Candidatus Vesicomyosocius sp. SY067_SCS001: one gene and its partner. The protein of the gene in region 1 binds, or shares a complex with, the protein of each later gene. Links are inferred from orthologs where the notes say so. Each region holds a gene or a part of one and is shown in the gene's direction. Other genes may lie near its edges.

The links.
Region 2: the proteins of trxA (region 1) and trxB are in contact, whole or in part, in a crystal structure (PDB 1F6M), measured with the Escherichia coli proteins. The link is inferred for Candidatus Vesicomyosocius sp. SY067_SCS001 from one-to-one orthologs.

The regions. Positions count from the first base shown.
Region 1 is NZ_CP054877.1:452,041-468,611, forward strand. Bases 7,325-10,241 are described here. They hold trxA (thioredoxin TrxA), read left to right. Parts: upstream 7,325-8,578; coding sequence 8,579-8,905; downstream 8,906-10,241. Other genes in these bases: glnD ([protein-PII] uridylyltransferase), read left to right, coding at 7,325-8,492; rho (transcription termination factor Rho), read left to right, coding at 9,021-10,241. Outside these bases: dat (D-amino-acid transaminase), read right to left, coding at 128-961; HUW60_RS02180 (D-alanyl-D-alanine carboxypeptidase family protein), read right to left, coding at 961-2,088; rod shape-determining protein RodA, read right to left, coding at 2,536-3,624; HUW60_RS02190 (Mth938-like domain-containing protein), read right to left, coding at 3,672-4,034; HUW60_RS02195 (tetratricopeptide repeat protein), read left to right, coding at 4,117-4,563; gltX (glutamate--tRNA ligase), read left to right, coding at 4,587-5,951; more of glnD, read left to right, coding at 5,967-7,324; more of rho, read left to right, coding at 10,242-10,283; LPS export ABC transporter permease LptF, read left to right, coding at 10,405-11,496; queF (preQ(1) synthase), read left to right, coding at 11,638-12,036; polynucleotide adenylyltransferase PcnB, read left to right, coding at 12,044-13,189; HUW60_RS02235 (exodeoxyribonuclease VII small subunit), read left to right, coding at 13,566-13,790; HUW60_RS02240 (polyprenyl synthetase family protein), read left to right, coding at 13,840-14,694; HUW60_RS02245 (beta-ketoacyl-ACP synthase III), read right to left, coding at 14,691-15,635; phosphate acyltransferase PlsX, read right to left, coding at 15,628-16,571. UniProt on the Escherichia coli protein: Participates in various redox reactions through the reversible oxidation of its active center dithiol to a disulfide and catalyzes dithiol-disulfide exchange reactions.
Region 2 is NZ_CP054877.1:33,318-49,780, forward strand. What follows is about bases 12,367-15,175. They hold trxB (thioredoxin-disulfide reductase), read left to right. Parts: upstream 12,367-13,203; coding sequence 13,204-14,148; downstream 14,149-15,175. Other genes in these bases: HUW60_RS00230 (DNA translocase FtsK), read right to left, coding at 12,367-13,155; HUW60_RS00245 (aspartate carbamoyltransferase catalytic subunit), read right to left, coding at 14,538-15,175. Outside these bases: HUW60_RS00160 (COX15/CtaA family protein), read right to left, coding at 1-432; HUW60_RS00165 (DUF2189 domain-containing protein), read right to left, coding at 532-1,356; coxB (cytochrome c oxidase subunit II), read left to right, coding at 1,566-2,675; ctaD (cytochrome c oxidase subunit I), read left to right, coding at 2,701-4,302; HUW60_RS00180 (cytochrome c oxidase assembly protein), read left to right, coding at 4,393-4,926; HUW60_RS00185 (cytochrome c oxidase subunit 3), read left to right, coding at 4,944-5,828; HUW60_RS00190 (twin transmembrane helix small protein), read left to right, coding at 5,894-6,121; HUW60_RS00195 (SURF1 family protein), read left to right, coding at 6,118-6,819; ccoN (cytochrome-c oxidase, cbb3-type subunit I), read left to right, coding at 6,937-8,355; ccoO (cytochrome-c oxidase, cbb3-type subunit II), read left to right, coding at 8,370-9,101; ccoP (cytochrome-c oxidase, cbb3-type subunit III), read left to right, coding at 9,258-10,160; more of HUW60_RS00230, read right to left, coding at 10,888-12,366; more of HUW60_RS00245, read right to left, coding at 15,176-15,497; Holliday junction resolvase RuvX, read right to left, coding at 15,478-15,906; HUW60_RS00255 (lytic murein transglycosylase), read right to left, coding at 15,903-16,463.

The DNA.
Region 1 (16,571 bases):
AATCCTAATTGATATTGAACTCTAAAATAACGATGAAAACTAGCATCATTATTTACGCGTGTGAGTTAAAAATCTTGATAATCAAAAAAATTTACAAAGCTAAATATATAACATATTTAGGTATTCGTCATGTATTCTTTAGATTTTGGTAGTAATCATAGACACGGCTCCAAACGCTACCAATATGACCATTATTAATTAACTTATTATCAACTTTGGTTATGGGCATAATTTCGCGTGTAGAGCTGGAGATCCACAACTCATCTGCAGTGTTTAGTTCATTAATTGAGAACGAGGTTTCTTGAATAGAGATATGATATGCCTTTGCACTTTCTAAAACCAAATCACGAGTAATACCAGATAGAATGTGAGTATTAGTTGGGTGGGTATATAGGGTGTTATTTTTTATCATAAAAACATTAGAAGTTGCACCTTCAGTCACTTGAGTGCCTTGATAAAGAATAATCTCTTCAACATTTTTTTCTTTTGCTTGTTGTGAATACATAACATTAGCTAAAAGAGAGGTGGATTTAATGTCACATCGACTCCAACGAATATCTGGTTGTGTGATGGCTGAAAATCCTGTTCTAAGTGTTTTCTTGGTTTTAGTTAGCAAAATGTTAGTTTCGATATAGACAGTTGGTGTCAAATTACTAAAACTATGCTGGCGTTTGTTACTTATACCCCGACTTATTTGTAAATAAATTGATTGTTCTTGATTGTTGTAAAATTTTAGAAGTTTATTGAGAATACTGCCCCACTTTTTTGAACTATATGGATTTTTTATTTTGATCGAATCAAGACTTGTTTGTAAACGTAATAAATGTTCATCAAGACGGAATATTTTGCCATTATAAATAGGAATTACTTCATACACGCCATCACCAAACAAAAAACCTCTATCCATCACAGAAATGTGTGCTTGATTTTTTTTAATAAATTCTCCGTTTAAAAATACCACTAAAATCCAATAGCCTCAAGCATACGTGAAAAAAAATTTGCTTGTTGTGCATTTTCAAGCGCAACAAGTGGAATACTAGCTATGGTTTTGCCTTTAAACTGAATGAGAAGTTTTCCAACAATATCACCTTTATTAATAGGTGCTGATAAGGCTGTATCAAGTTGGATAACTTGGTCTGAAAATTTGAACTGACCACGTGCTAGAGTAAAACTAATTGTTTTTGATGTACCAACCTTTAACATGTTTTTAGTTGAGCTAGCTATAGGCAATTCTTTTTTTATTTTTCTAATGGTTTTAGTTTCAAAAAAACGAAAGCCGTAATCAAGAATTTTTTGTGTTTGTGAAGTTCTGTCGTTGACACTATTAGATCCTAGAACAACAGAAATCAAGCGCATACCAAGACGTTCGGCACTGGCTACTAGATTGTATCCTGCTTTTTTAGTAAATCCAGTTTTAAGTCCATCTACTGTATGATCATTCCATAGTAATTTATTACGGTTGTATTGTTTAATACCATGGTAAGTAAATTCTTTTTCTGAATACCATGGGTAAAATTGAGGAAAGTCTCTAATTATTGCTGTTGCTAGTAATACTATATCGGCAGCAGTAGTGTATTGATTATTATCTGGTAAACCAGAAGCGTTTTTAAACTGAGAATTATTCATACCAAGTTTGCGTGCATATTCATTCATATAAGTAGTAAATGTACTTTCATCTCCTGCAATATGTTCAGCTAAAGCAACAGCAGAGTCATTGCCGGATTGAATAATCATGCCTTTAAGCAAAGTTTTAAGCTTTATAGTTTTTCCTACTTCTACAAAACTTTTTGAACCACCTGTTTTCCATGCTTTTTTACTGATACGTACTTCATCTTCTAAGTTTATACGATCATTGTTAATGAGTTGAAAAATGACATACGCTGTCATTAGTTTAGTTAGACTTGCTGGTGCTCGTTTGTAGTTTTGTTTGTTGTTAGCAATGACTTTACCAGAATTGTAATCAACAATACTATAAGCAACAGCAGATATTTCTGGAGCTTTAGGGGTAATGAAAATTGCTGCTTGGGTATTTAAGGTAAATAAGTATATAAGAATAGTTAAGGATTTGATAAATAATTGGTTTTGCATAAAATAATTAGTTGTTTAGTTAATTAAATACTTGTTTTAACTTTGCTTTATAGTTGATAAGATACCATAGCATATCTATTATCGTGATTATAATATGTCAGTACTTAAAAATTATAAAAAGTAAGCAAAGTTTTATTGATTAACTATTTTTGGTAGGCTAATGAATTCCAATTTAGTTTTATTTTTAATATCTTAATGAATATTTAAATACTTATTTCGCCAATATTGGATATTTTTTATGTTTTCAGCACCTTCTAAGTGTTACTAAGTTATTTTCACAAAATAATCAATGTTTATTATTAATGTGTTCATTAATAATAAACAAACCTTTACATCTATCCAAAGACACGATTTTTTACTATTATTTTTAATAAGATAACAGGTTACTTGAAAATTAGTTGTTGGTAAAAATTAAGTTAAAAAAGCAAATAAGCAAGAATATGTACATTATTTTTGTAGGTAACTTGGTGTTTTATGTTTACGAATTGCCATGATAATGCCAAAGCTAGACATTAAAGTAATGATTGATGATCCGCCATAACTAATCAATGGTAATGGTACACCTACTACAGGTAGTAGTCCAGATACCATGCCAACATTAACAAAAATATAAGTAAAAAAGACAAAAGTTAAACTCAAGCCTAATAATCTTGAAAAATTATCCTCTGATTGAAAAGAAATTATCAGTAATCGGTAAATAATCAATCCATACAAGGTAAATAAGAATATAATTCCTATAAACCCCAGTTCTTCAGCAATAACAGCAAAGATAAAGTCAGTTGTATGCTCAGGTAAAAAATTAAGATGAGATTGAGAGCCTTGTCCTAAGCCTTTACCAATTAAACCACCAGAGCCAATTGCAATTTTTGATTGCAAGATATGATAGCCAGAACCTAAAGGGTCAGAACTTGGGTCAAATAAGGTCATAATACGTTTTTTTTGATAACCTATTAATAGGTAGTCCCATACAACATAGACGCATGAAATAGTGATTGATGAAATTAAAGTAAAATTTAGCCAATTGTTTTTAATAATTTGAATGCGAACACCAGAAAAAAACAATACATAAAAACCAGATGCAGCAATTAATAGTGAAGTACCTAGATCTGGTTGTTTAGCTATAAGTATCACAGTTGAAATAATGGCAACAATGGATAGAAAAATGGGTAGTAATTTTGGTAAAAATGTTTTCTCACTTAAAATTGAAGCTATAGCAATAGGGACGATAACTTTCATAATTTCAGAAGGCTGGAAGCGTATAAAACCCAAATTAAGCCAGCGTTGAGCGCCACCACTATTTGAACCAAAAATTAAGACAAAAATTAGCAAAAATATGCCAAGTAACATTAAATAAGGAGAGAAACGTTTAAGTTGATAAGGTGGTATTTGAGCAATAATTAACATTGCACAAATTGCCAATGCAAAGTGTAAGGCTTGCTTATACATAGTTTGCATAGAGCCTTCTGAAGCTGAATAAAGCACAATAAGTCCAAACCCACTAAGTGTGATAATCAATAAAAATAAAGGAGTATCCATCTTAAAATAATGCCAATAATGACGTATTTGTGCAACATTTAATAATTTTATAATAATAATAAACCAACTGATCTAGCGTCAGATAGTAGTAAATTAAAGCTTCGACAAGCTGATTTATTATTCATAATTTCAGTGCTAATACCCATTTGACGAATAGCTATCTGTTGTTTTGGATGTAAAAATTTATGTGTTGAGCCTGAACCAATAATTAATAAATTAATATTATCTTGATTGGATAGAGGGAATAACGAAATTTTATTAATATCATTAAGATGATTGATATTAATTTCACAATAGTAACTACAAGAAATAAAACAAGGTATTTTAAGTTGTATATGTGTTAATTTAACATGGTATTCTTCGATGGAAACAATACTGTTATAATCTGTCTCTTGTTGGTTAAATTCCATGGTGTTACAGTGACTATTTGATGAATAAAAGCACATTATAACAGTGTAAAATTAATTCTCTTTTTTATTATTAGAGAAATAGATGTCAGATTCAAGTAATACAGATATATATAATGCAGATTTATTCAGTGGTGTCACTGCTTTTGATACTAAGAATTTTACCATGGCATATCAATTATTAGCTCCACTAGCTATAAAAGGTAATGCTGAGGCTTTATGGCGTGTTGGTATGATGCAAATGAACGGTTTAGGCATGGTCAAAAACCAGTCTTTAGGGTTTGAAAATTTTTTACAAGCAGCAGGAAAAGGACATGCATTTGCTCATCATATGCTAGGGGTAGCATATATGACTGGAGAGGGCGTAGAAAAAGATATTGTACAGTCTATTAAGTGGTTTAAAAAAGGTGCTAAATTTGGTATTTCTGGTCCAATGTACACATTAGGTATGCTATTCGAAGATGGTAAAGAAGTTAAACAAGATTTAGAAAAAGCACAATATTGGTTCGACAAAGCCGATAGAGTAGAGTAAGCCCATAACATTAAAAAATAATGATGAAATCAAGATTTGCTCCATCCCCAACAGGCTATTTACATATTGGGGGTGCTAGAACTGCATTCTTCGCTTGGATTTGGGCTAAAAAACAACATGGTAAATTTGTATTACGTATTGAAAATACAGATTTAGAACGTTCAACTCAAGCATCAACTGATGCTATTTTACAAGGCATTGATTGGCTTGGGCTTAATTATGATGAAGGTCCTTTGTACCAAACGGATCGTTTTGATAGGTATAAACAAATTATTCAGTATCTATTAGATGAAAAAAAAGCTTATTATTGTGAATGTTCTAAGAATCGTTTACAAATATTGCGTGAAGAGTTAACAAAACAAGGTAAAAAGGCTAAGTATGACGGTTGTTGTCGTGATAAAAATCTACATACTGGTGTTGTACGTTTTAATAATCCAAAAGAAGGAATAGTGGTTTTTAATGATGTAGTCAAAGGAAAAATTTCAATTAATAATCAAGAATTAGATGATTTAGTTATTGCTCGTAGCGATAACACACCAACTTACAATCTTACTGCGGTAATTGATGATCATGATATGAAAATTAATATCATTATTCGCGGTGATGATCATATTAACAATACACCTAAGCAAATTAACCTTTATCAAGCATTAGGTTGGCATCTACCAGAATTTGCACACTTACCTATGATTCTAGGTAATGATGGTATACGTCTTTCAAAACGACATGGTGCTGTGAGTGTTATGGCATACCGAGATGCAGGATTTCTGCCTGAAGCCTTGCTTAATTATTTATCCCGTTTGGGCTGGTCGTATGGTAATCAAGAAATATTTTCTATAAATGAAATTATTCAGCTATTTGAATTAAAAAATATCAATAAAGCGTCTGCAAATTTTAATCAAGATAAGCTTTTGTGGTTCAATAAAGAAACCATTAAAAGTTCTAGTGTTAAGAATTTACTTAGTAACCTGACTTGGCATTTACAAAATCAAGAAATTACAATTAAAGATATACCTAATATTGAAATAGTAATTCGATACTTGCAAAATAGATGTAAAACTTTGGTTAATATGGCAGGTGAGTTAAAAATGTTTTATCAAGATTTTGACAATTTTGATGAAAAACTTGCTAAAAAATTATTTAAAGATAAAGCACCACTTAAGCACTTACTTGTAGAATTAGAAATGCTAAACACCTGGAAAGCTAATAATATTAAACAAGTTGTTAAACAAGTATGCTTTGAGCTCAATATCGACTTTGGAAGAGTAGGACAGCCTTTTAGGCTTGCGCTAAGTGGTGATGGCAATGCAGGCAGTATTGATATTGTAGCCGAATTGGTTGGTAAGAATAAAGCGTTATTACGTTTAAAGATGGCGATTGATTTCTAATAAATACTTATAAGTATGGTAGATTTATCACTATTTAGAGGACAATATCAATCATTACAGGATTCAGTCAAGGAAGATTTTTTAAATAGTCCAGAGACAGCTCAAGCACTTGTTTTATATAGAAGTGATGGAATTGATCAATTACTAAAGGATATTTGGCAAAGTTTTAATCTTTCTTATCAGTTGTGTTTAGTGGCAGTTGGAGGTTATGGTAGGAAAGAATTGCATCCATACTCAGATATAGATTTATTAATCTTAATTCCTGATGATTCTCATAATACTTATCAACAGGATATTGCTAGTTTTTTGACATTTTTATGGGATGTAAATCTGGAAGTAGGGCATGCAACTCGAGATTTGAAAGATTGTATTAGCGTGATTGATGATCTTAGTGTGGTGACTAATTTATTAGAATCTAGAGTTATTCTAGGTAAAGTGTCTTTGTTTTATAAGATGAAAGCTGTGATTAAATCTAGTGTTTGGTCAAGTCAATCATTTTTAGTTGGAAAGAAAAAAGAACAGTATAATCGTCATCAAAACCCATCTAATACTGCTTACAATTTAGAACCTAATATTAAACAAAGCTCTGGAGGTCTTAGAGATATTCAAACGGTTGTTTGGGTGGCGAAATGGTATTTTTGTGTTAATACTTTGTTTGAATTGATCGATAAGCAATATTTAACAATTGCTGAATATGAATTATTAAACACAGCACAACTATTTTTATTCAAAGTCAGATTTGCACTACATATTATTGCTAATCGACGTGAAGACAGACTTGTATTCCAATATCAAAAATCTGTAGCAAATATATTGGGTTATGTTGATGGGGATTTTTTAGCAGTTGAGGCTTTCATGAAAGATTATTATCAAACAGTGACTAAGGTCTCTCGTCTTAATGATATTTTGTTGCAATTATTAGAAGATGAAATTTTAAATACACAGTGTTTGAATAGTCGTTTTATGGTTAGTCATGGTTATATTCATTCAATTGATGAGCGGATTTTTATTAAAATACCGTCCGCTTTTATTGAAATATTTTTACTTATTGCTAAGCATAATTATGTATGTGGTATTAGTGCAAAAACGCTTAGACAAATGCAAACTAGTATCAATTTAATTGATTGTGACTATTATAAAAGACGTAATAATAATCGATTATTTATTGAATTATTACAGCAAAATCAAGGGGTGAATAAGGCGTTAAAACTTATGAATCGTTATGGTATTTTAGAGCGCTACATTCCTGCTTTTGGTAATATTATAGGGCTGATGCAATATGATTTATTCCATGCCTATACAGTAGATCAACATACGTTGTTTGTGATTCGTAATTTGAGACGTTTTTTTGTGTCTGAGTTTGCTAATGAGTTTATACTTTGTAGTGAGATAGCAGCAGGCATTCAAAAACCAGAATTGTTATTATTAGCAGGGCTTTTTCATGATATTGCTAAAGGTAGAGGTAGAGGTAGAAAGCATGCTCAGTTAGGTGCAATTGATGTACGTAAATTTTGTCGATATCATCAATTAAAAGCAAATGATATTGATTTAGTTTCACAATTAGTTGAAAAACATTTACTCATGTCAATGGTTGCACAAAAGCAAGATATTGGTGATTTTGAGGTAATTAAGTATTTTGCTGAGCAAGTGAGTACAGTTGAATTCTTAGAATTTTTATACTTACTAACAGTAGCTGATATTCGTGCAACAAAAGATAATTTATGGAATGGCTGGAAAGATTCTTTGTTAAAGAAACTATTTTACAACACTAAAAAATACCTAGAAAGTAGTAATGGTCAACGTTCAAGTGTAGATCAGAGAGTGCAAAATATCAAACAAACTATTATTAATAACTCTATTATTCAAGGTTATCCAATAAGTGAGGTTGAAAATATATTATCAACTTTACCAAAAGATTATTATTTACGTTATGATATAAGTGATATTCTGTGGCATTTAAGTTTTACCACTAAAATAACTGTAGATAAGATTACTGTTAGCTCTAGAATTTCACAATATAACGTAATTGATATTCTTATTTTATGTAATAATTTTAATGGACTATTCTTTAAATTAATTAGTATTCTTGAAAGATTAAGGCTTGATATTGTGGATGCTAAAATTTTAACCACCAAGAATAATAAAGTCTATAACACAATTAGTGTTTTGCAAGATGAAGCATTTGAGCATATTAATATAAATCAAAAAATCAAAAATGAGTTGGATAATTTAGATGTGAGCTTAAGAATAACTCATGATATGTACATATATCAATATTTTGATCATAGAGTAAAAGTTAGTTTTAGTTTAAATGAACAATGGAACCTAACTCAATTAGAAATTAACGCGCTTGATAAACAAGGGATACTTTCTAATATTGCCTACGTATTCTTTGAATTAAACATCTTATTAATTAATGCTAGAATTGCAACTATGGGAGAAAGGGTTGAGGATGTATTTTTTATTAGCAATGCTAAAAATGAACCATTGAGTATGGCAGAAAAATTAACTCTAAGAGAGAGTTTAGAGGAAAAATTGTAAAAAAGAATTATGCGAGTTAAATAATGATATAATTTCACGCAGTTATCAAGTTCTGCTGTTTTTTAATTTCAGATTAATATAAAAATATGAACGATAAAATTAAAATAGTAGTTGATGCCTCTTTTGAAGCAGAAGTTGTTAACTCATCACAAATGGTATTAGTAGATTTTTGGGCGCAGTGGTGTGGACCGTGCAAGACGCTAATGCCTGTATTAGACGAAATTGCTGATGAATATGATGGTAGAGTTCTTATTGTTAAAATTAATATAGATGAGAATCAAAAAATGCCATCAAAGTATGGAGTTCGTGGTATTCCAACTATGTTGTTATTTTTTGATGGTGTTGTCCAAGCAACAAAAATGGGCGCACTTTCAAAAGCAGAACTTAGTGCATTTATCGACGCTAATATTTAAAGACTAAATAACTGATTATTTTTCTCTTAAGTAGTTAGTTTAACAAAGTTTTATAGTACTTTAGATACACATCTATAATTAAGTAAAAATACTTAACCTTAATATGGACACATTCATGAAATTATCAGAACTAAAAAAATTTAGCCCAGAGAAATTACTAGAATTGGCACAATCTTTAGGTGCAGAAAATATTTCTAGAGCTAAAAAACAAACCTTAATTTTTATTATTCTTAAAGCCAAAGCGGCTAATGATGAGGAAGTTTTGGGTGATGGTGTTTTGGATGTGTTACAAGATGGTTATGGTTTTTTAAGATCAAGTGATGATTCTTATACCTCAGGTGCAGATGATATTTATATTTCACCTAATCAAATTAGACGTTTTAATTTATCAACTGGTGATTTGGTTGCGGGTAAAATTAGAGCACCTAAAAAAGGTGAAAAGTATTTTGCTTTAATTAAGGTATCAGAAGTGAATAGTGAAGATCCAGATAATGTTAGGAATAGGATTCCATTTGCCTCACTAACACCTATCCATCCTAATGAAAGAATTAATTTAGAAGTTGGCAATGGCGGTACTGAGGATATTACTGCTAGAGTAATTGATCTTGTTGCACCATTTGGAAAAGGCCAAAGAGGTTTATTGGTTGCGCCGCCTAAGGCAGGTAAAACTATGATTATGCAAAATATTGCTACGTCTATTTCGGTTAATCATCCAGAATGTGAACTTATTGTGCTTTTAATCGATGAGCGTCCTGAAGAAGTGACAGAAATGGCTCGTACTGTTCGTGGAGAGGTAATCGCCTCAACGTTTGATGAACCAGCAAAACGTCATGTGCAAGTTGCTGAAATGGTTATCCAAAAAACGAAACGACGTTCAGAACAAGGTAAAGATGTGATAATTCTATTAGACTCAATTACACGTTTGGCACGTGCTTATAATACAATTTCTCCTTCATCAGGTAAAGTTCTAACAGGTGGTGTTGATGCTAATGCACTACAACGTCCTAAGCGTTTTTTTGGAGCGGCTAGAAATATTGAAAATGGAGGTAGTATTACTATTATTGCTACTGCATTGATTGATACTGGCTCAAAAATGGATGAAGTTATTTATCAAGAATTTAAAGGTACTGGCAATATGGAGCTTCATTTAGAGAAACGCTTAAGTGAGAAACGAATTTTTCCAGCAATCAACATTAATGCTTCTGGTACACGTCGTGAAGAACTAATTACTGATGAAAAAGAATTACAAAAAATATGGATTTTGCGTAAGATTTTGCATCCAATGGATACTGTTGAAGCAGCTGAGTTCTTAATTAATCGTTTAAAGTTGACCAAAACTAATGACGAATTTTTTGCTTTAATGTCGCAAAAGAAGTAATAAATTGATTGAAAAATCATTGTTTAATTTAATCATTACGAGTGTTTGTTAATCACCTTAAGCATACCTAAGGTATGTAACCTTTATTATAGCAATTAAAGTTTTTAAATTACAGAATAGCATTCTAGCTAGATATTTAATGCGTAATACATTGGTAATTTTAAGTGCAGTGTTTATTGTAATTAGTTTAGTAGTTTTTGGTAATCAGTTAGTACTAATGGTGAAAGAGAGTCTAGGAGAAGGTATACCTGTTAAAGAGCTATTACCAGTAGTTGGTTTTAATATGATTAGAGATGTTGTGCCAATTTTATCTTTATCTTTATTATTGGCTATTATTTTGAGTATTAACAGGTTGTATAAAAACTCAGAGGCCGTCATAATGAACTCATTAGGTTTGAACAATAAACATTTTATGTTATTCATTCAACCGCTTGTTATTGTTATTGTTATTGTTATTGTTATTCTAACGACAGTTGTAGTACCTTGGTCTAAGCAGCAAAAAGACTTGATTATAAATCATAGTAAAAATATATCTAAATTTTCTTTTATTAAAGAAAGAGAATTTCAAGAGTTTAAAAATGGTGATATTATTTTTTTTGCATCAAAAGTAAGTAATTCTGATAATTCTAAAGAACAAAATATGGAAGGGATTTTTATTTACACTTTGATTAATAATGAACCAGTTATAATTTTAGCGAAACAGGCTAAAAAATACACTAATTTAAACACTAATAGCGTGTATTTACGTCTTAAAGATGGTACGAATTATCACGGATTTATTCTAGATACAAAGAAAAAAATATTAAATTTTAATTTATATGATATACAAATTATTGACGGAAATATGAAAAAATTAATTAGCAAGGTTACTAAAGTAGAATCAAAATCAACACTTGAATTGTTTCTTTCTAGAAAACTTACAGAAATAGCAGAGTTTCAATGGAGAATATCTCAGCCTTTGAGTATTTTAATATTGTCAGCGCTTGGTGTATTGCTTGGAAAAACTTCCCAGAATGGAGGTAGAAATTTAGGCGTATTAATTGGCGTTGTTGTGTTTATTTTATATAATAATGCTTTGCTAATTTCCAAATCAGTCTTAGAACGGGGAGAGTCTTTACCAATTATTGGACTGTGGTGGGTACATTTAGTTATGTTATTACTAATTTTTAGTTTTTATTCAATTAGGCATAGAATATTTACCAATTTTTTTTAACAATATCTTATTAAAAAATAATTCAGTAAAATTACTAATAATAAAAAATATTAGATTTATTATTTTTTAGTTAGGTTTTTATAAAGAGTGCTACACTTTTTGACGCGTAAAATAACCATGTTTTTTAAAGGAAAAATTTTAATGTCGTCTCAACCAAATAAAAATTTAAAGGTTTTTGATAACCCTAATATTGAACGTAATTTTATTATTCAAATTAACATGCCAGAGTTTACATGTTTATGTCCTAAAACAGGACAACCTGATTTTGCTAAATTATATCTTGAATATATTGCCGATAAAGTATGTATAGAATTAAAATCATTAAAAATGTATATTTGGTCGTATCGAAGTAAGGGTGAATTTCATGAGTCAGTCACTAATAAAATTCTTGATGATTTGATTCAAATAAGTAATCCAAGATTTATGCGCTTAAAAGCAATTTTTAATGTTCGTGGTGGTATTTATACAACTATAATTGCTGAATACCAGCAAAAAAACTGGACATTAGAAAACAAAGTTGATTTACAGTATCAAGGCTAGTATTTTTATGAAAGTTATTCGTCAGATTGTTAAGTTTGATAGAAATCTTCTAGATAAAGATGCTTTAAAGGTTATTAATATTATAAATAAAGCTGGGTTTAAAGCCTATTTAGTAGGAGGTTGTGTTAGAGATTTCCTTTTAAGTTTAACACCAAAAGATTTTGATATTGCAACCAATGCTAAACCAGAACAAGTACATAAATTATTTAAACGTTCACGTTTGATTGGTAGGCGGTTCCGTTTGGTACACGTTATGTTTTCAGCACGTAAATTTATTGAAGTAGCTACTTTTAGATCAGGGAAAGTACAAGTAGCTAACAACGGGCTTGTTATGCGCGATAATTGCTATGGCAATATTGAAGATGATGTTATACGTAGAGATTTGAGTATTAATGCACTTTATTACGACATTGAAACACAAGAAGTTATTGATTATGTAGGTGGACTTCAAGATATAAGAGTACAAGAGTTACATGTTATTGGAAACCCAAAAAAAAGATTTGAGCAAGATCCAGTGCGCATGATTAGAATTATTAGATTTCAAACTAAATTAGATTTTCATTTGAGTAATGAGATTAAGTTGGCTATTTTTGAGCAAGCGCCACTTCTTGGTAATATCTCCACAATACGCTTATATGAAGAGTGTATTAAATTATTTCATAATGAATATGGGTTTAAAATATATCAACGCTTAGAGGAATATGGTTTGTTTAAATATTTATTTAAACAAACTCACAAGAATGAATTTATTAAAAAAGCTTTATTAAATACATCAGATAGAATTAAAAGAAACCAATCTGTAACACCTGTTTTTTTATTTGCTGTATTTTTATGGCAGGCTCAAAATGAGCGTTTTTTTGTGATTAAAAAGAAACAATGTTCTACATCTTTAGCTATGAGCCAAGCTTCAGAAGAAGTTATTATTGAACAAATTAAACAAGTTTCATTACCAAGATGGCTTAGTAGTAGAATTAAAGACATCTGGATGATACAGCCAAAACTAGAAAGTATGAATCCTAAAAAAGTAAAAGAATTATTAAAAAATCCACGTTTTAGAATGGCGTATGATTTTTTATTACTACGCTCTATAAGTATCAATCCTGAATTAGCTAAGGTAGCTAAATTTTGGCACAAAACTCAACAATTAAATTAGTCTTAATTACAACTCGTTCAAGTGGGATTAACCTATGTTTATCAGAATATTTCTTCTGGAAGAAGTAATATAGATGCTTAAAAGTTAAAAACTTAGAATTTAACACCTATTAACTAGATTTATCCATTCTCTTGTATATATTTACAAGGTTATGAGTCACATGTATAAATAATTGATAGTTTACATAGGTAAATAGGTGTATTAGAATAGTATTTAGTAAAATTTAAATATATTATTCATTCTTTATAAGAAAAAATATCAAAATTTATTATTGTGTTATTTTTTAACTAAACTATTTACTATACTTAAAAGAATATTTATAACAAAAATAATGGATAAAATAACAAGTAAATCGGATAGCGAGGAAAAATATAAAATGTCAGAAAAATTTAATTTTAACCAAGGTTTAATCGATTTAGAAAAAATTGTAAAAACCATGGAATCTGGCGATTTAAGTCTCGAAGATTCGCTTAATCACTTTTCTAAAGGTGTTGAATTAACTAAACAATGTCAAAGTGCACTTAATAAAGCAGAACAAAAAATTTCTATGTTAACTGAACAAGACAACTATACGAATGAAAAACCACTAAAGAGGTTATAATATTTTGTATTATACTAAGTGTTAAATATTACATTAAGACTTTTTAGTAATGGATTTTAATACTTACATTACAAGGGTTAATACTAAATTAGAGAAATGTTTACCAGCGCATGGTTATTTAACTAAAGCAATGCGTTATAGCACATTAACCAATGGTAAACGTTTTAGACCTATTCTTACTTATTCTGTTGCTAATACTTTTAGTACGCATTTAGATTTAGTTGATTCTAGTAGTTGTGCTGTTGAATTTATCCATGCATATTCTCTAATTCATGATGATTTACCAGCTATGGATGATGATGATATACGCCACAATCAACCAACTTGTCACAAACTTTTTGGAGAGGCTCAAGCAATTTTAGTGGGTGATGGTTTGCAAACATTGGCATTTAAGGTGTTGGTTAATGATAATTTGATTGGTTCTGATACAAAAATTGAGTTAATAAAGTCTTTAACGCATGCCTCATTTGAAATGGCAGAAGGTCAAGCAATTGATTTATCTATTATTGCAAAACAAGTTAACATTACAACGTTAGAAATTATGCACCGAAAAAAAACAGGTGCATTATTAAATTGTGCAGTTAACCTAGGTGCAATTATTTCTAAAAATTGTAACAATAAGGATCATGCTATTTTAAATATTTTTTCTAAAGATATCGGTTTAGCATACCAGATTCAAGATGACGTTCTTGATATTGAAACACCTGATGAGTTATTAGGTAAAAAACAATATTCTGATAAGTATAAAAACAAGCCTACTTATCCGTCCTTATTGGGATTGGATAAATCAAGACTTGTTTTTAAGGATTTATACGAAAAAGCTATTGATGAGATATCTTTATTAAGCGTAGATGCAGTAGAATTACAACAATTAACAGCTAAATTGCAAGAAAGATTGTTTTAAAACTGAATTAGAATACTACCCCAACTAAAACCAGCACCAATACCTTCAAATAATAAATGATCACCTCTTTTAATACGGCCGTCTCTAACTGCTGTATCTAGTGCTAATGGTATGGAGGCGGCAGAAGTATTGCCATGATTTTCAAGAGTAACAATTACTTTATTCATTGGAGTTTTGATGCGTTTGGCAACAGCAGATATAATACGAATATTAGCTTGATGGGGTACTATCCAATCTAATTTGTTTGAATTTAAATTAGTTTCTTTAAGTGTTTTTTCTGCTAAAGAAGATAAGAGATTAACCGCAATTTTAAAAACTTCATTACCAGACATTTCAATAAACCCCACTTCATTAATGTAATTATTACTAACTTGGAGTGAAGATAGATAATTTCCATCACTAAATAGTTTTGAATATAAAATACCGGTATTATCGCTTCCGCTTAACACTACAGCACCAGCACCATCACCAAATAAAACTGCAGTAGAGCGGTCATTCCAATTAACAATTCTTGATAAAGTTTCACTACCAACAACTAATACTTTATTAGCAGCAGAGGCTTTGATATATTGCTCAGCTGTGGTCAATGCAAAGATAAAGCCTGCACAAACTGATTGTAAATCAAATGCAGGGCATGAGGCACCAATTGCGGTTTGTAATATGGTTGCTGTTGCAGGAAAAATTTTATCAGCTGTGGTGGTTGCTAAAATAATTAAATCTAAATCTTTGACATTAATACCAGCCATTTCAAGTGCACGATTAGCTGCTTTTTCAGCTAAATCACAAGTTGTCTCATTAGTCACCTTATGTCTTTGTTTAATACCTGTGCGCGCAACAATCCACTCATTTGTTGTGTTAATGGTTTTTGATAAATCATCATTGGTAATTACGGTAGGTGGTAAGTAACTACCTGTACCAATGATTCTTGCAAATTTATTCATTATGTTCTAATTCTTTTGAAATTTGAATTGATATTTTGTCGCTGATTTTAGCATGAGCTTCAATATAAGCCTCAGTAATTGCTGTTAAAAATGAATCAATATTTGCACTACCATGACTTTTAACAACAATACCACGAAGTCCTAACAAGGATGCGCCATTGTATTTATCAGGGTTAAGACTAGATTTAAAATCTTTAAGTACGGGTATTGCAATGAAAGAAACTAACTTGGTTAATAAGTTTTTAGTAAATGCTTGTTTTAGATAATGTTCCATCATTGATGCTACACCTTCACTGGCTTTTAATGCAATATTACCTTCAAAACCATCGCAAACAATTAAGTCTACGATACCCTTGTAGATATCATTACCTTCAACAAATCCTACATAATTTAAGTTAGAGGCTTTTAATAAAGTGGCAGCTTTTCTAATTTTTTCACTGCCCTTCATATCCTCTTCTCCAATATTAAGAAGACCAATGGTGGGTGATCCGATATTTTCAATATGTTTAACAGCAATTGAACCCATCGTTGCAAATTCAACTAAAGCTTTAGGCTTTGAATCAACATTAGCACCTAAATCTAGCATGTGTGTATGTCCAGTTATGGTTGGCATACGGCCCATAATAGCAGGACGGGCAATACCTTTAATAGTTCTTAGTACAAAGCGAGAAATAGCCATAAGTGCACCAGTATTGCCTGCACTAACACAAGCATCTGCTTTGAATGTTTTAACTAGATTAATAGCAATACGCATAGAAGAATCTTTCTTCTTTCGTAATGCGATTGCTGGAGATTCATTCATTAATACAACTTCACTTGCATGAATAATTGTGTATCTTGAATTAAGCATATTTGATGGATATTTGTCTAGTTCAGTTATAATACTAGGTTCATTACCGACAAAGTATAAATGTAAATCTTGGAATATATTTAATG
Region 2 (16,463 bases), 410 kb from region 1 along the record:
AAGTAATACAGTAGTTAAAAACCCCCCTATTAAATGTAAAGTAACAATACCAGGATGTACTAAAAATGTAACTGTCCACATACCAAACGCGCCTTGTAACATAACAAAAAAAGCGCTAAATCCAGGTAGTTTTAATGATTGTTGGTGTTGTAGTTTTCCTTTTAGTGCTAAGAAAAATAGAATAAGTATTGTCAATCCAAGTGTTGAGGCAGCATAGCGATGTAACATTTCTTTCCATCCTTTTACAATATTTATTGGACGAGAAAAACCTTGAATGGTAGTACCATCTTTGGCGTCAGGTACACTTAATTGACCATAACATCCTGGCCAGTCTGGACAGCCTAACCCAGCATCACTTAGGCGTGTGTAAGCACCTAGAATAACAACAATGAGTGCTAAAATAATTGAAATTTGTAGTGTTTTTCTAAACATTTGTTTGTTAAAAACAACCTCTTTTCTATTTTGTACAAGTAATTTTTTTAGAATAAAGAACTTCTAAATAAGAAATTAGAGTATTTCTTATTTGAATTGTTATTTTAATTTGTTAATCAAAGATTTATATGCATGCCAAGTGGCATGTGCTAATATTGGAACAGTAACCACCATACCTAAAAAATATGGTGTTAATAAACTAGCTAAAACAATAATACCAACAATTGGCACCCATATCAACATTACAATTTTATTTGCTAATGCAGTTCTAATGCTGGCATTAGCAGCTGTAAATGGATCAATATTTTGGTCTAATACCATAGGGAAAGAGAACCAACTAATCATAAAAGATATCCAAGCAGTAACGGTAGTAAAAATACCATAAATGACTAAAAATAACGGGTTATTTAAATTGATAATATCATCTAAGATAGCTTCTATAATTGTTTGATTTTGATTGACAAAAGTATCGGTATTTAGTATTGCATAAATAAGTGGTGTAAATACCATCCACATAATTGCTATAACAATTAAAATAATAGATAAAAACAATGAAGGGTAAGAGCCATTGGCTTTGAAGGCAGATTTAATAACAGTTAATATAGATCTAAAAGAAAGCTCTTCTCCAGCAGATAAGCGTTTTGATGCATCATACATAGCCATAGCGGAAATAGGACCAAATATAATTACCACCATAGCTAATAAAGGTGCTGCAATATCGCTAAGCGTGGGTGAATGTGATAAAAAATCCCAATAAAAATAAGTAAATGAAGTAAATAATGTGCCATAAAATAATGCCAATGCTGGGCATTTTGTAAAATCTTCCACACCTTGTTTTAACCATGTGAAGGGAGCGCTATAACTAATTTTCTTAGTATAAACTTTTTTGTTTATATTCTTAGTCAATCTGGGTGTTTGTAGCATTTTTAACCTCCTGAAATTAATGTGTAATATCACCCATATTAAAACAGACCTTTTTATACCTGTCAAGAAGATAAGTTAAATATTTTGACTTAGAATTAAGGAAATTTATTATTATTTGTGAATGAGAAAAATAATTGTGTATCATGGTATAAATTTTCAATACACTAGTGTATTGAAAATTATAATATTTTTATATAGGGGAGAAATTTATGAGTAAATTGACATCTTATTTAGGTGGTTTGATTGCAATAGTATCAGTAAATGTATTTTCTGAATATGATTTGAATATGACACGTGGAGTTACCTCGGTTAGTCGAGATATTTATGGATTACACATGATGGTTTTTTGGGTTTGTGTTGCTATTGCTATTATTGTATTTAGTGTTATGATTTACTCATTGATTGTACACCGTAAGTCTCAAGGTTCAGTAGCTGCAAATTTTCATGAAAGTACAAAAGCTGAATTGCTTTGGACAGGCATTCCTATTATCATCTTAGTATTAATGGCAATTCCTGCTTCAAGCACATTGATTGATTTAGAAGACACTTCTAAAGCGCAAATGACCATTAAGATTACAGGCCATCAGTGGAAATGGCAATACGATTACCCTAAGGAAGGTATTAGTTTTATTTCTAATCTTAAACAAAATTCTAAAGATGCTATTTACTCTAAAAATAAACATAAGAATTATTTGTTAGAAGTGGATAATAATTTAGTGTTACCGGTAGATACTTCTATTCGTTTCTTAATCACCTCAAATGATGTTATTCATAACTGGTGGGTACCTGATTTTGGTGTGAAGCAGGATGCTAATCCAGGTTTTATTAATGATGCTTGGGCAAAGATTGATGAAATAGGTACCTATCGTGGTCAGTGTGCTGAACTTTGTGGTAAAGATCATGGTTTTATGCCTATTGTGGTTGATGTAGTCTCCAAAGCAGATTATGCTCAATGGGTATTAAAGCAACAGATAGCTAAAGCAGCAACACTTACTCAATCAAGAAAAACTTGGAGTGAGAAGGATTTAACAAGCTTGGGTAAAAAAGTTTATAACACAAATTGTTCTAGCTGTCATGGTATTGCCGGAGAAGGCATTCCTGGTGTTTTTCCAGCACTTAGAGGTAGTTCTGTTGCAACTGGTGATATCAAAAAACATATAGGAATTGTTTTGCATGGAAAGGCTGGGACTGCTATGGCTAGTTATAAAAATATACTGGGAGATGCTGATATTGCAGCAGTAATAACCTTTGAAAGAAGTTCTTTTGGTAATCAAATGGGTGATTTGGTTCAGCCATCAGATATTAAATCTGCACGTTAATTTAGAGTAATTAAGGAGAAACAATATGACAACAATAACTGCTTACACTAACCATCACAGTCCTGAAAAAGGTTTGATGAGATGGATTAAGACAACTAACCATAAAGATATTGGATCGTTATATTTATGGTTTGCATTTATCATGCTGTTAGTTGGTGGTGCAATGGCAATGGTTATTCGTATGGAATTATTTCAACCAGGTATGCAATTAATTAATCCACAATTTTTTAATCAAATGACAACCATGCACGGTTTGATTATGGTTTTTGGTGCGATTATGCCAGCATTTGTTGGGTTGGGTAACTGGCTTATTCCAATGATGATAGGAGCGCCTGATATGGCATTACCAAGAATGAATAATTGGTCTTTCTGGATTCTACCATTTGCTGGTGGTATTTTACTAAGCACATTTTTTATGGAAGGTGGTGCACCTGCGTTTGGTTGGACATTTTATGCACCACTGTCAACAACATTTGCACCAGATAGTACCGATTTCTTTATTTTTGCAGTACACTTGTTAGGCTTTTCTTCCATTATGGGTGCGATTAATATTATTGCAACAGTCGTCAATATGCGCGCACTAGAAATGAAGCTTATGGATATGCCATTATTTGTATGGACATGGCTAATTACCTCATTTTTACTTATTGGTGCGATGCCAGTACTTGCGGGTGCGGTAACTATGATGTTGACAGATCGTAATTTTGGCACAGCATTTTTTGATGCAGCAGGTGGTGGTGACCCTGTTATGTTTCAGCATATCTTTTGGTTTTTTGGTCATCCTGAGGTTTATATTATGATTTTGCCAGCATTTGGCGTAATTTCACATGTTATTCCAACCTTTGCTCGTAAACCTTTGTTTGGTTATTCATCAATGGTTTATGCTACTGCATCGATTGCATTTTTATCCTATATTGTTTGGGCGCACCATATGTTTTTAACTGGCATGCCAGTTGCTGGAGAGTTATATTTCATGTACGCAACCATGTTAATTGCAGTACCAACTGGTGTTAAAGTATTTAACTGGATCTCAACTATGTGGAGAGGTTCTATGACTTTTGAGACGCCAATGTTATGGGCTGTTTCATTTGTATTTTTATTTACGATTGGCGGTTTTTCTGGCGTAATGGTAGGAATTGCACCAGCAGATATTCAGTATCATGATACTTATTTTGTAGTTGCACATTTCCATTATGTTTTAGTGACTGGTGCATTATGGTCTATTATTGCAGCAACATTTTATTGGTTGCCTAAATGGACAGGTAAAATGTACAATGAAACTTTGGCACAGGTGCACTTTTGGTGGGCAGTTATTTCAGTAAATGTTTTGTTCTTTCCTCAACACTTTTTAGGGCTTGCTGGTATGCCTAGGCGTATTCCTGATTATTCGTTACAGTTTGCTGATTTTAATATGATCTCTTCTATTGGTGGCTTTGCATTTGGTACATCATTTATTTTATTCACCTATATTATTATTGATTGTATTCGTAATGGTAAGCCAGCAGATGCTCGTCCTTGGGAAGGTGCTAAAGGTTTGGAATGGACCTTAGGTCCAAAGGCACAGTATCATAGCTTTAATAAACCACCAACAAGAGAATTAATTAAGCAAGAATCTCAGAACTCTTAATGAAAAATAAAAATCAACAAGGTGTGGTAATTACTGTAGTAATTACTAGCGCTATTGCAGTAGGTGTGTTTATAGCAACCATTGTATTGTATGGTTGATATAAGTGTTCGGAAAAAAATAACAAAAATATTTTGGATAAAATTAATTTTATCACCAATATTAATGTTTGCTTTTGCTTATGCAATGGTACCTATTTACGATGTATTTTGTGAAATTACTGGATTTAATGGTACAACAGGTAGAATTAATAGTGAACAAACATATGCTATAGATGAATCGCGTAGGATTGAGGTAAGTTTTTTTGCTATGACAATGGGAGGTTTTCCAGTGCAGTTCAGACCTAAGATAAATTCAATGGAAGTAATACCTGGTAAGTTTTATACTACTAGTTATATTGCTAAGAACAATACTGATAAAGTTGTTATTGGTCAAGCAGTTCCTAGTGTTGCTCCTACAGAAGCGGCATTGTATTTTAAAAAGTTAGAGTGTTTTTGTTTTAATAAACAAGTGTTTGAACCACATCAGAAGATAGAAATGACCTTAAGATTTGTTATTGAGCCAGAATTAGACGAGCGTATTAAAGACGTGAGTTTATCTTATAATTTTTTTAAGATTAAAAATTAAAAAAGGGGAGAATAAATATGAATGAACAAGAATATTATGTACCAAGTGGTACTTATTGGCCTATTATTGGTTCAATTGGTGTTGCTACTTTATTTGTAGGTTTTGCTAATCAAATGCATGGTGCTAGTTGGGGTGCTTCAATTATGGCCTTAGGCTTTAGTATTTTGGTGTTTATGATGTTTGGTTGGTTTGGTCAAGTTGTTAATGAAAGCACTAGTGGCATGTATAACAGTCAAGTTGATCGCTCATTTCGCTGGGGTATGAGTTGGTTTATTTTTTCCGAAGTTATGTTTTTTGCCGCCTTTTTTGGTGTGTTATTTTATGCAAGGCAATTATCAGTTCCGTGGTTGGGTGGTTCAGGTAATAACCTTTTCACTCCTGATTTATGGAATGGTTTTAGTTCAACATGGAAACAAATTGCTTTTAGCACTCCTGGTTTAATATTACAATCAGGTACATCAATTTCTGTGCCAAGACAACTAGTTGATGCTTGGGGACTTCCAGCTTTAAATACAGCATTACTGCTTTTATCAGGCGTTACTTTGACTTTTGCACATCATACGTTGCGTAATGGAGATCGTAATAAAGTTATTGGATGGTTGGTTGCTACTATTGTTCTTGGCGTATTGTTTCTAGGATTTCAAATTACTGAATATGGCCATGCATATCATGATGGCTTGAAGCTAACTTCTGGCATTTACGGCTCAACATTTTATATGTTAACTGGTTTTCATGGTTTCCATGTAACAGTTGGTGTAATTATGTTAACTGTTATTCTTTATCGTGTACAAAAAGGACATTTTAGTGCAGATAGCCACTTTGGCTTTGAAGGTGTTGCTTGGTATTGGCATTTTGTAGATGTAGTGTGGTTGGGTTTATTTATCTTTGTGTATTGGTTGTAGTTAGTTATAAAGTTGATAAAAATATTTTATATTTGGTTTTTTAGTTTATTTCATCGGAAAAACTAATGACACAAATTATCATAATCATCATTATTATCGCTATCTTAATAGCACTAAGTATAGGTTTATTTGGTATGCTTAGAGGTGGGAAAACTGGTTCTAATAAAATGTTTAAATCATTAGTAATACGTGTAGTATTGTCTTTATCTTTGTTTATTATCGTTATGTTTTCTGCTTATATGGATTGGATAGAACCCAATATAATTATTATGGATGCATTTTCTTTTCAGTGATTAAGCATACTATTTTTATTCCTACGATTTTAATATCCTTAATTATTTATGGATTAGTATCGTTAGGATTTTGGCAGATTGACCGTGCTGATGAGAAGCATATTATTGAGAATAAGATTATACTAGCACAACAAAAACCTGTTCAGTTGATAACAAATGTAAAAGAGGTGTTGAGTAAAGAGCATCATCAGGTGTTATTAAAAGGTCATTATGACACTGATAAACAATTTATTTATGACAATCAAATTGTTAATGGTAATGCTGGTTATTATGTGCTTACACCTTTTGTATTAAGTAATAAAACTACTATCTTGGTTAACCGTGGTTTTGTACCCTGGCATGGAAGTCGCGGTCATCTGATTAATATTAAAGTAGATAATCTAACAAGAGTTATTAAAGTTAGACTGATTAAGCCTATTGAGCGTATTAAACTTAAGCAAGAATTAATCACATCAAATTTTCCTGTATTAATACAGTCTTTAAATTTAGATGAGTTATCCTTGTTATCTGATTATCCAATTATTGCTATGTTAGCGCGTCTTGATATTGAAGATAGTGATGGATTTTTTAGGCAATGGGAACCTTTTTATGGTAGTGTGGATAAGCACTTAAGTTATGCATTGCAATGGTTTTTAATGGCTTTAGTGTTAGGTATTATTTCTTTAAGATTATGGATAAATAAAAATAAAAAAAATTGATCTATATCAAAAGAGCATGATGTTGTTGACTGCATCATAGATGCTAGTGTAGAATTTGAGCCTATTTTTTTAATATAAAGAAATAGGTTATTAATCTAAAAACATAGAGGACTATTAATGAATTTAACAGAAAAGTATGATTTAGGTGTTGTTAAATGGTTTGCTATTATGGCAACTGTTTACCTAGTAATAGGAACACTACTTGGTGTATACATTGCTTCTGAATTAGCTTTCCCATTTCTTAATGATTTAGGTACAGATTTACCTTATTTTCAATTTGGTCGATTAAGACCTTTGCATACTAATTCTGTGATTTTTGCTTTTGCTGGATCATCATTAATGGCGTCAGCTTTTTATATTGTACAACGTACTAATCAGACCCGTCTTTGGTCTAATAAAATGGCTTGGTTTACATTTTGGTCATGGAATACTGTGATTGTTTTAGCGGTCATTACTTTGCCTTTAGGTTTGACACAATCTAGGGAATATGCAGAGTTAGAATGGCCAATTGATATTTTGATTACTTTAGCATGGGTTTCGTATCTATATAATTTTATTATGACCATTCACATTCGTAATCGTAATAAAGTACCACATGTTTATGTGGCTAATTGGTTCTTTATGGGTATGATGGTTATGGTTACTTATCTTCATGTGATTAACAATTTATCCATTCCAGTGAGTGCGTTTAAATCTTATTCAATTTTTTCTGGTGTACAGGACGCTATGATTCAGTGGTGGTGGGGTCATAATGCTGTTGGGTTTTTTCTAACAGCAGGCTTTTTAGGTATTATGTATTATTTTGTTCCAAAACAAGCACAGCGTCCAATATATTCTTACCGTTTATCGGTGATTCACTTTTGGGCATTGATGTTTGGTTATGTTTGGTTAGGTGCTCATCATCTACAATATACAGCATTACCTGATTGGGCAGGTTCATTGGGTGCAACAATTTCATTAGCTATGATTATTCCATCATGGGGTGGTGCGCTTAATGGTATTTTAACGTTATCAGGCGCTTGGGATCGTTTACGTGAAGACTATATTTTACGTTTTTTGATTATGTCTTTAGCTTTCTACGCTATGAGTACATTTGAAGGACCGGTTATGGCGGCGAAGACAGTTAATGCCTTGTCGCATTATACAGATTGGACGATTGGTCATGTACATTCTGGTGCATTAGGCTGGAATATTATGGTGGCAGCAGGTGCTATATACCACATGATTGAGAAAATTTATAACGTGAAAATGTCACAAAAACTCTTAGGTATTCATTTTTGGATACATACGATTGGAACAGTAGTTTATATTGTAGCTATGTGGGTATCAGGCATTATGCAAGGTCTTATGTGGAGAGCGTATGATGAATATGGAACTTTGGCTTATACGTTTGCTGAATCAGTATCAGCAATGCATCCTTATTATGTTATGAGAGCTACAGGCGGTACATTGGTATTATTAGGCGCAATTATAATGTTAATTAATATTGTGATAACTATTCGTAGATCAGGTTCTGGTCAAATAGCTAATGTATAAAAAGGAAACAAACCATGGTAAATAGAAACGTAAAAGAGAGTTTACAGGTTAAACTGGAGAAGAATATTTTTGGTATGTATTTGTTTATGGCGCTATCAGTGTCATTGGCTGGTATTGTAGAAATTGTTCCTTTATTTACGAATCCTGAAACAGTTAAGGACGAAGTGATTGCAGCTGATGGTAGTATAAAAAGTTTATTATGGCTTCGTTCTAAAGGTCAAAGTTTGTCTGACTGGAAGCCTGGTGATGGTGTAAGGCCTTTGACTGCTTTAGAATTGGCTGGTCGTGATATTTATCAGCGTGAAGGTTGTTATTTATGCCACTCACAAATGATACGTCCGTTTAGGGATGAGAAAGAACGTTATGGCCATTTTTCTTTAGCGGTGGAGTCAATATATGATCATCCGTTTCAGTGGGGATCTAAAAGAACAGGACCTGATTTAGCACGACTTGGTGGTAAATATTCTGATGAATGGCATATTTTGCATTTACGTCATCCACAAGCAGTTGTACCAGAATCAGTCATGCCAAAATATCGTTTTTTAGAAAATTCTTTGGTTGATGGTGATGTAATCGCTACACACATGAGCGGTTTATCTAAAGTTGGTGTGCCTTATATAAAGGAAGATATTGTACAAGCGTCAGCCTCCGTTAAAGGAAAGAATGAAATGGATGCAATGGTAGCTTATTTGCAATCGTTAGGTAATATGATAAAATTTGAAGATGGCGTGATTTACAGAGAATAATGACTTTGGTTGATAAAATTGGTGCTGTGATAACAGTTGTTATATTTTTATTATTAGCGATTTCTTATTTTTACGCTTTTAGACCAAAAAATAAGAAAAAATTTGAATCCTTACGTAACTTTGTAAATGATAAAGATTGAGTTAAGAGGGAAAACAATGAGTGAACAGAAAAATTCTTTCCCAGATGAAAATAATACAGGGCATTTTTGGGATGAAGAAAATGATATTAGAGAGCTAAATAATCGTCCGCCAAGATGGTATATGTTGGCATTATATATGGGTACATTTGCTGTTATAGTTTATACATTTTATTATCCAACCATTCCTTGGTTTGGTGAGCATAATAAAGGTTTTGCTAGCTGGACACAAGTTAGTGAAATGAATGAAAGCGTTGCTAAATTAGAGATCTATCGTGAAGAAAGGTTTGCTGATACTGAAAAAGCTATTGCTGAAAAATCATTAGAAGAAATTGTACTTGATGATGAATTAAGAACTTATGCTATTAAAACGTCTAAAGTATTATTTGGTGATAATTGTTCGGCTTGTCACGGTGCTGCTGGTCAGGGTAATATAGGTTTTCCTGTTTTAGCTGATGATGATTGGTTATATGGAGGAACATTAGAACAAATTAGTGCTAGTATTACAAGTGGACGAAAAGGAAGAATGCCAGCACGTATGATGGGTATTTCAGATGCTGAGGCTAGTACGTTAGCTACTTTATTGATTGAAATAGGTAAAGGTAAAAAAGTAAATTCTGATCCTGTTTCTAAAGAACTATACATGAATAAAGGTTGTATTGCTTGTCATGGTCCTAATATGAAGGGCAATCAATTGTTAGGTAGTGTTAATTTAAGCGACGGTATTTATCGTTTTAAAGCAGATAATCAACATTCGTCAATTGTACGTATAATTCTACATGGTGTAAATCAAGTGAACGATCCATTAACGCAAGACGCTGTTATGCCATCATTTGGCCATTCAAGTATTATCAATGCTGCGCAAATTAAAAAACTTGCTGTTTATGTGCATCAATTAGGTGGGGGTGTTTCTGTTAAATAAAATATTTAATAATCCGTTATACTATATTTCAAGGAAATTAAAATATTTTTTATTTAAAAGTCAATTTTTTTTAAAAAAAATTGTTATCTTTGTAGGTATAATTCTATTTTTAATGCCGAAGTAGCATAGTTGGTAGTGCAACTGATTTGTAATCAGTAGGTCGCCAGTTCGAGTCCGGCCTTCGGCACCATATTTACGAGTAGGATTACATATACATGTATGATATTGTCGTAATTAGGTTGTTTTCTATTTTAAAATTGTTTGATTTAGTTTATTATTAAGACTAATAGTCTTTCAGCATGTTATTTTTAGGATAAAACTTAATTAGTTAGTTTGTTGAGTTTTATACCAATTAATTTTATTTTTGTGTGTATATTAAGGTATGTGATTGCCATTGATAGGTCGATTAATAAACCAATATAATGGAGTTTGTGTTAAGTTAGTTGTTGATATCAAACTAGCTTGTTCTAATTCAACATCAACTAGCCACAGTTTAGTATTGTTTAACAGTAGTATTTGCTTATTTGGCACTAGTGTATGCCAAATTAGTTGTTGAAGGAGATTTAAATAATAATGTACCAAGAAGTTGGTTAATAGCGCATTTGTGTTGTTATAGGTGTGTTGTGTAAAGTTAGCACTTTAGATGTTCAAATGAGCCAAAAAATTAGAGAAATCATAGTTACTATTGGCAAAATTAGAAAATACAAATATTAAAGTGCTTAGAAATTTAGTCATTAGTAGTTGTAGGTTTAGGTGCTAATACTTGTCGATTTCCAGCGCTGTTCATACTGCTTACTATACCACTAATTTCCATATCTGCAATAATAAGCGCTGCACGGTTGTAACTAATTTGCATACGGAGTTGTAGATTAGAAATTGAAGCACGTCGTGATAAGGTTACAATTTTAACAGCTTTATCATATAAAACATCAAGCTTACCTGATATATTTGATATTTTATTTAATTTACTATGAGTGTGAAGAATACCATCTATATAATTAGTTTCATAGTTGTCTTTTAAAAAATTAACCACGCGTTCAATCTCACCATCGTCAACAAAAGCACCGTGCACGCGAATAAGATGTGACATACCTGGCGTCATATATAGCATGTCACCCATACCAAGTAATTGTTCAGCGCCACTTTGGTCAAGAATGGTGCGTGAATCAACTTTTGAAGAGACTTTGAAAGCAATACGTGTTGGTATATTAGATTTGATTAGACCAGTAATAACATCTACACTTGGACGTTGTGTGGCAATAATAATGTGAATACCTGCAGCTCGTGATTTTTGTGTTAAACGTATAATAAGTGCCTCAACACGTTTAGCCTTGGTACGATCTTCTTGGGCTAATGTGCTAAGCATATCAGCATATTCATCAATAACTATCATAATCATAGGCAATACCTCTAATTCAGTTGTTGCTTTACTTTCATTAGTAGTGTTTTGATTAAATAATGGATAAAGCAAAGGTTTTCCATTATCTTTAGATTTTTTTAGTTTTTTATTAAAGCCTTCAATATGACGCACTCCAAATTTAGCTAATAATGAATAACGACGTTCCATTTCATTAACACACCAGCACAAGGCAGAAGCTGCTTGGTTCATATCTGTTACAACAGGTGTGAGCAAGTGTGGAATATCAGCATAACAAGCAAGTTCAACAATTTTAGGGTCAATCATAATAATACGTACTTCTTTTGGCTTAGCTTTGAAGAGTACGCTTAGGATCATCGTATTTAGTCCAACTGATTTACCCATACCAGTTGCACCAGAAACGAGTAAGTGCGGCATTTTTGTTAGATTGGTAATAATTGGAATACCGTTAATATCTTTACCTAAACCCATGGTTAAGACAGAATCAGATTTAATAAAATTTTCAGAAGAAAAAATTTCTTTAAGGTTGATTATTTCACGTTGTGTATTTGGGATTTCTAAGCCAATAACAGGTTTTCCAGGGATAATATCAACAATACGTACACTTTTAACTAATAAAGCACGTGCTAAGTCTTTATTAAGATTTATAATTTGACTAACTTTAATTCCAGGAGCAAGTGAAAGTTCAAATTGAGTTACGACAGGACCAGGGGTGACTTCAGTAACTAAAACATTAAAACCAAAATCTTTAAGTTTCACTTCAACTTGGCGTGACATGTTTGCTAGTGTTTCTTTAGAGTACCCACTGGTGTTGATAGTTGGCTCATTAAGTAAGTTTAAATTCGGCAAACCAGTTATAGTTAACGTATTAAATAGATTGGAGGAAATAACTTTTTTAAAACTTTTTTTTGGTTTTTCCTTGCTTTTTTTTATTTGGTTACGTATGTTAGTTTTAATACTTGATTGTTTAATTGGAGTAGAAATTTTTATAGCTTTTTTGGTTTTAACTTGTGTTCTAATATTACGTATTTTGCTAAAAAGATTATTTAATATATTACTAGTAAAGGATAAAATATTAATCCATGAATAGCTACTAATAATACTAACACTAATCATTATAATACTGAGATAAATAATTAGTGATGCAGAACCAAATGCAACACTAAAATAACGATGCATACTAATGCCAATATAGCCGCCAGATGGTCCCATATCTGTAAAGTTTTGAACTAAAAATGCTGCACTAAAAGTAATTAGTGTCATTAGTGAAATAAAACGGATAGCAATTGTTAAGTATTTTGACTTCTTTTGTTCAGCATTTTTGTGGATTTTCCATCCTAACCATATCAGTGAGACTGGTATTAAATAAGCACTATAACCTAAATTAGATAAAGATATATCACTTAAATATGCACCAAATACACCAGCAAGGTTAGTAACTGGTGCAATTAGAGCAACGTTACCTGACCAAGGGTTTTCATTAGCAGAGTAGGTAACTAAGGCGGATAAAAAAATAAGACCTATGGTACTTAAAAAGATAAATAGTATTTCACTGGCTATTTTAGTACGAGGTTTTTCTGGGTATCTTTTTGTACTTATTTTTTTATTCTTTTTCAAGGTGGTTTATAATGTTTCAAATGTATTAATAAAGTATAAAGTATTCATATGAGTGAAAATAAACATTGTAAAGTATTGATTATTGGCTCAGGTCCTGCTGGTTATTCTGCTGCAATTTATGCAGCTAGAGCTAATCTTAGCCCTGTTGTTGTGAGTGGTATGGAACAAGGTGGTCAGTTAATGAACACCACTGATGTAGACAATTGGCCTGGAGATGGTACTGGTGTTCAAGGTCCAGATTTAATGGCACGTATGAAAAAACATGCTGAGTATTTTGACACACAAGTTATTAATGATACTATCATATCAGTTGATTTTATCAAACACCCTTTTGTTCTAAAAGGTGAGATAATTACCTATACAGCAGACTCAGTGATTATTGCAACAGGTGCAAGTGCTCGTTATTTAGGTCTAGAATCAGAAGAAGAATTTAAAGGAAAAGGTGTATCTGCCTGTGCAACGTGTGATGGATTTTTCTATCGTGGAAGAAAAGTAGCTGTGATTGGTGGAGGTAATACGGCAGTTGAAGAAGCTTTGTTTTTATCAAAAATTGTTGATCATGTTACTATTGTTCATCGTAAGCATAAGTTTTCTTCTGAAAAGATTTTATCCGACCAGTTAATTGAAAAAGCAAAAAAAGGTAATATCACTATTGAATATAATCATAACCTTGATGAGGTATTAGGTGATATCACGGGAGTAACAGGGATTCGTTTAAAAGATTATAATAATAAGATAAAAGATATTGATGTACATGGTGTATTTATTGCTATTGGCCATACACCTAATACAGCTATTTTTAAAGGTCATTTAGAAATGATAAATAATTATATTAAAGTCCAGAGTGGAACACAAGGCAATGCTACACAAACTAGTATAGAAGGTGTGTTTGCAGCAGGTGATGTATCAGATCATGTTTATCGTCAGGCCATTACTTCAGCTAGTTCTGGTTGTATGTCAGCGTTAGATGCCGAACGATTTTTAGGCGTATAATTTACTGTTTATACTTGTTAAGGCCACATAGCTCAGTTGGTAGAGCAAGGGACTGAAAATCCCTGTGTCCCTAGTTCAATTCTAGGTGTGGCCACCATATTTATTTGATTGTATTAAATGTTCTTTTATTAAGACTAGTTAGAGAATTCTATTTTCGTAAAGCATTAATTTTGTTTTATCACGAAATTAAAGATTATTTTTTGTTTTTAAGTGGATTTGAAAGTTCAACAGTATGAGTAATTAATACTATTACTTTATGATAAAATGTTAGTATGTCGCCCTTAAGAAATACTCTCCTTAAGAGATAAGTTGGCGACATACTTCTTTTTAGAGTATGTATTTCTATTGTTAGTTAAAATTTTAAGCTGGTTAAAATTTATGTTTTCTAACTATTTGTTAGCAAGAATTTGCATAACTGCCATACGTATTGCAATTCCATCAGTAACTTGTTGCAATATGATTGATTGATTGCCATCAGCTACGATTGAGTCAATTTCAACACCACGATTAATTGGACCTGGATGCATAACAATAGAATCAGACTTTGTTAGTGCTAGACGTTTTGGCGTGAGTCCAAAACTATCAAAGTATTCTTGTTCATTAGGGATATTAGCCTCAATCATACGTTCTTTTTGTAGTCTTAATACTATCACTACATCGCAATCTTTAAGTCCTGGTTCAATCTCATCAAAACAACTGACTTCTGAACAAGGTTCTGAGTTGTATTGTAAGATTTTTGGGGCAATAAGACGAATATCAGTCGTTCCTAGAGTTTTAAGTGCTTGAATACCAGAGTGTGCCACACGTGAATGAATAATATCACCTACAATAGCGACTGATAAGTTTTCAAATGTTTTTTTGTGTTGGCGAATACTGAGCATATCAAGTAGTGCTTGGGTTGGATGAGCGTTAATACCGTCACCTGCGTTTAGAATGGAGACACCTTTTAGGTATTTTGCTACGTGGTGTGGTAAGCCATTTTGTTTGTGGCGAATCACAAACATGTCAATTTGCATGGCTTTAAGTGTTCGCATGGTATCAAGTAAGTCTTCATTTTTTTTGAGTGCTGAGTTAGCAAGGTCAACGTTAATAACATTAGCACTACTTCTCATTGCAGCAATTTCAAATGTGTTGCGTGTTCGTGTTGATGGCTCAAAGAATAAATTAGCAATGGACATATCATCAAGTGCTTTGGATTTTTTTAAGTTACCAGAGGCATCAATTAAGCTGTCAGCTTTATCAAGAATATGAGTTAAATGTTGTTTGGAAAGACCCTCAAGTCCTAATAGATGAATTAATTTACCAGAGTCGTTTAGTTGAATATGGTTACTAATTAAATCTTTTTTCATTGAGCCATGTTTGTAATATCAATTGTGATGATTGTTTGTCAACATTACCACGTTGTGCATTGTGATGATGATGATTGTATTTTAGAAGTTTTTTTGCTTCATTTGAGGATAAATATTCATCAATAAACTCAACTTCAATTTGGTAACGATTTTTTAATTTTTTTCCAAATGATTTGGCAATAAAAGTCATTATCTGTTCTTTTCCTTGTTGGTCAAATGGCAATCCTACAATAAATAGCTTAATATTATGACTATTAATAACTTCATCAAGTGCGATCCAATTAGTTGAATTGTTTTTATGATGTTTAATCACCGCAATACCTGTTGCTCGCATGGTTAAACTATTGGCTATTGCAACGCCAGTTCTTTTAGTGCCAATATCAAATCCTAAATAAGTATTAATATTCATCGTAGTTGTTGTAATAATTGATAGCCAACATAGCCATCAATCGGCAGGTTATTTGCTTTTTGGTATGCTCTTGTTGCGCAACGAGTTTTTTGTCCCGCTATACCATCAGGTTCACCTGCATTAAATCCAAGTTTATTTAGCGTGTTTTGAATGTATTTAATATTACTATTACTAATCGAAGGTTCGGTAATTGATTTCGCAAATAATTGATTTAAGCCTATTAAGCGATCAGATAAATGTCCTACAGATAGTGCATATAAAATTGAGCGATTCCACCTGAGAATAGCATGAAAATTTCGATAAATTAAAAATGCTGGGCCGTTATAACCCATTGGTAATATGAGAGAGGCTTGCATCATTGAGTTGGGGAGAGTAGCACCATTTATCATACGTATACCTAGTATTTGCCATTTATTTACTGTTTTTTTAGTATTTAAACTCGCTAGTTGGTAGTTAAAATCTTTAGGAATATTAACCTCACGCCCCCAACGTTCTCCTTGATGCCAACCAATATTTTTTAGAAAATATGCTGCACTGGCAAAGATATCTTCTTGTGT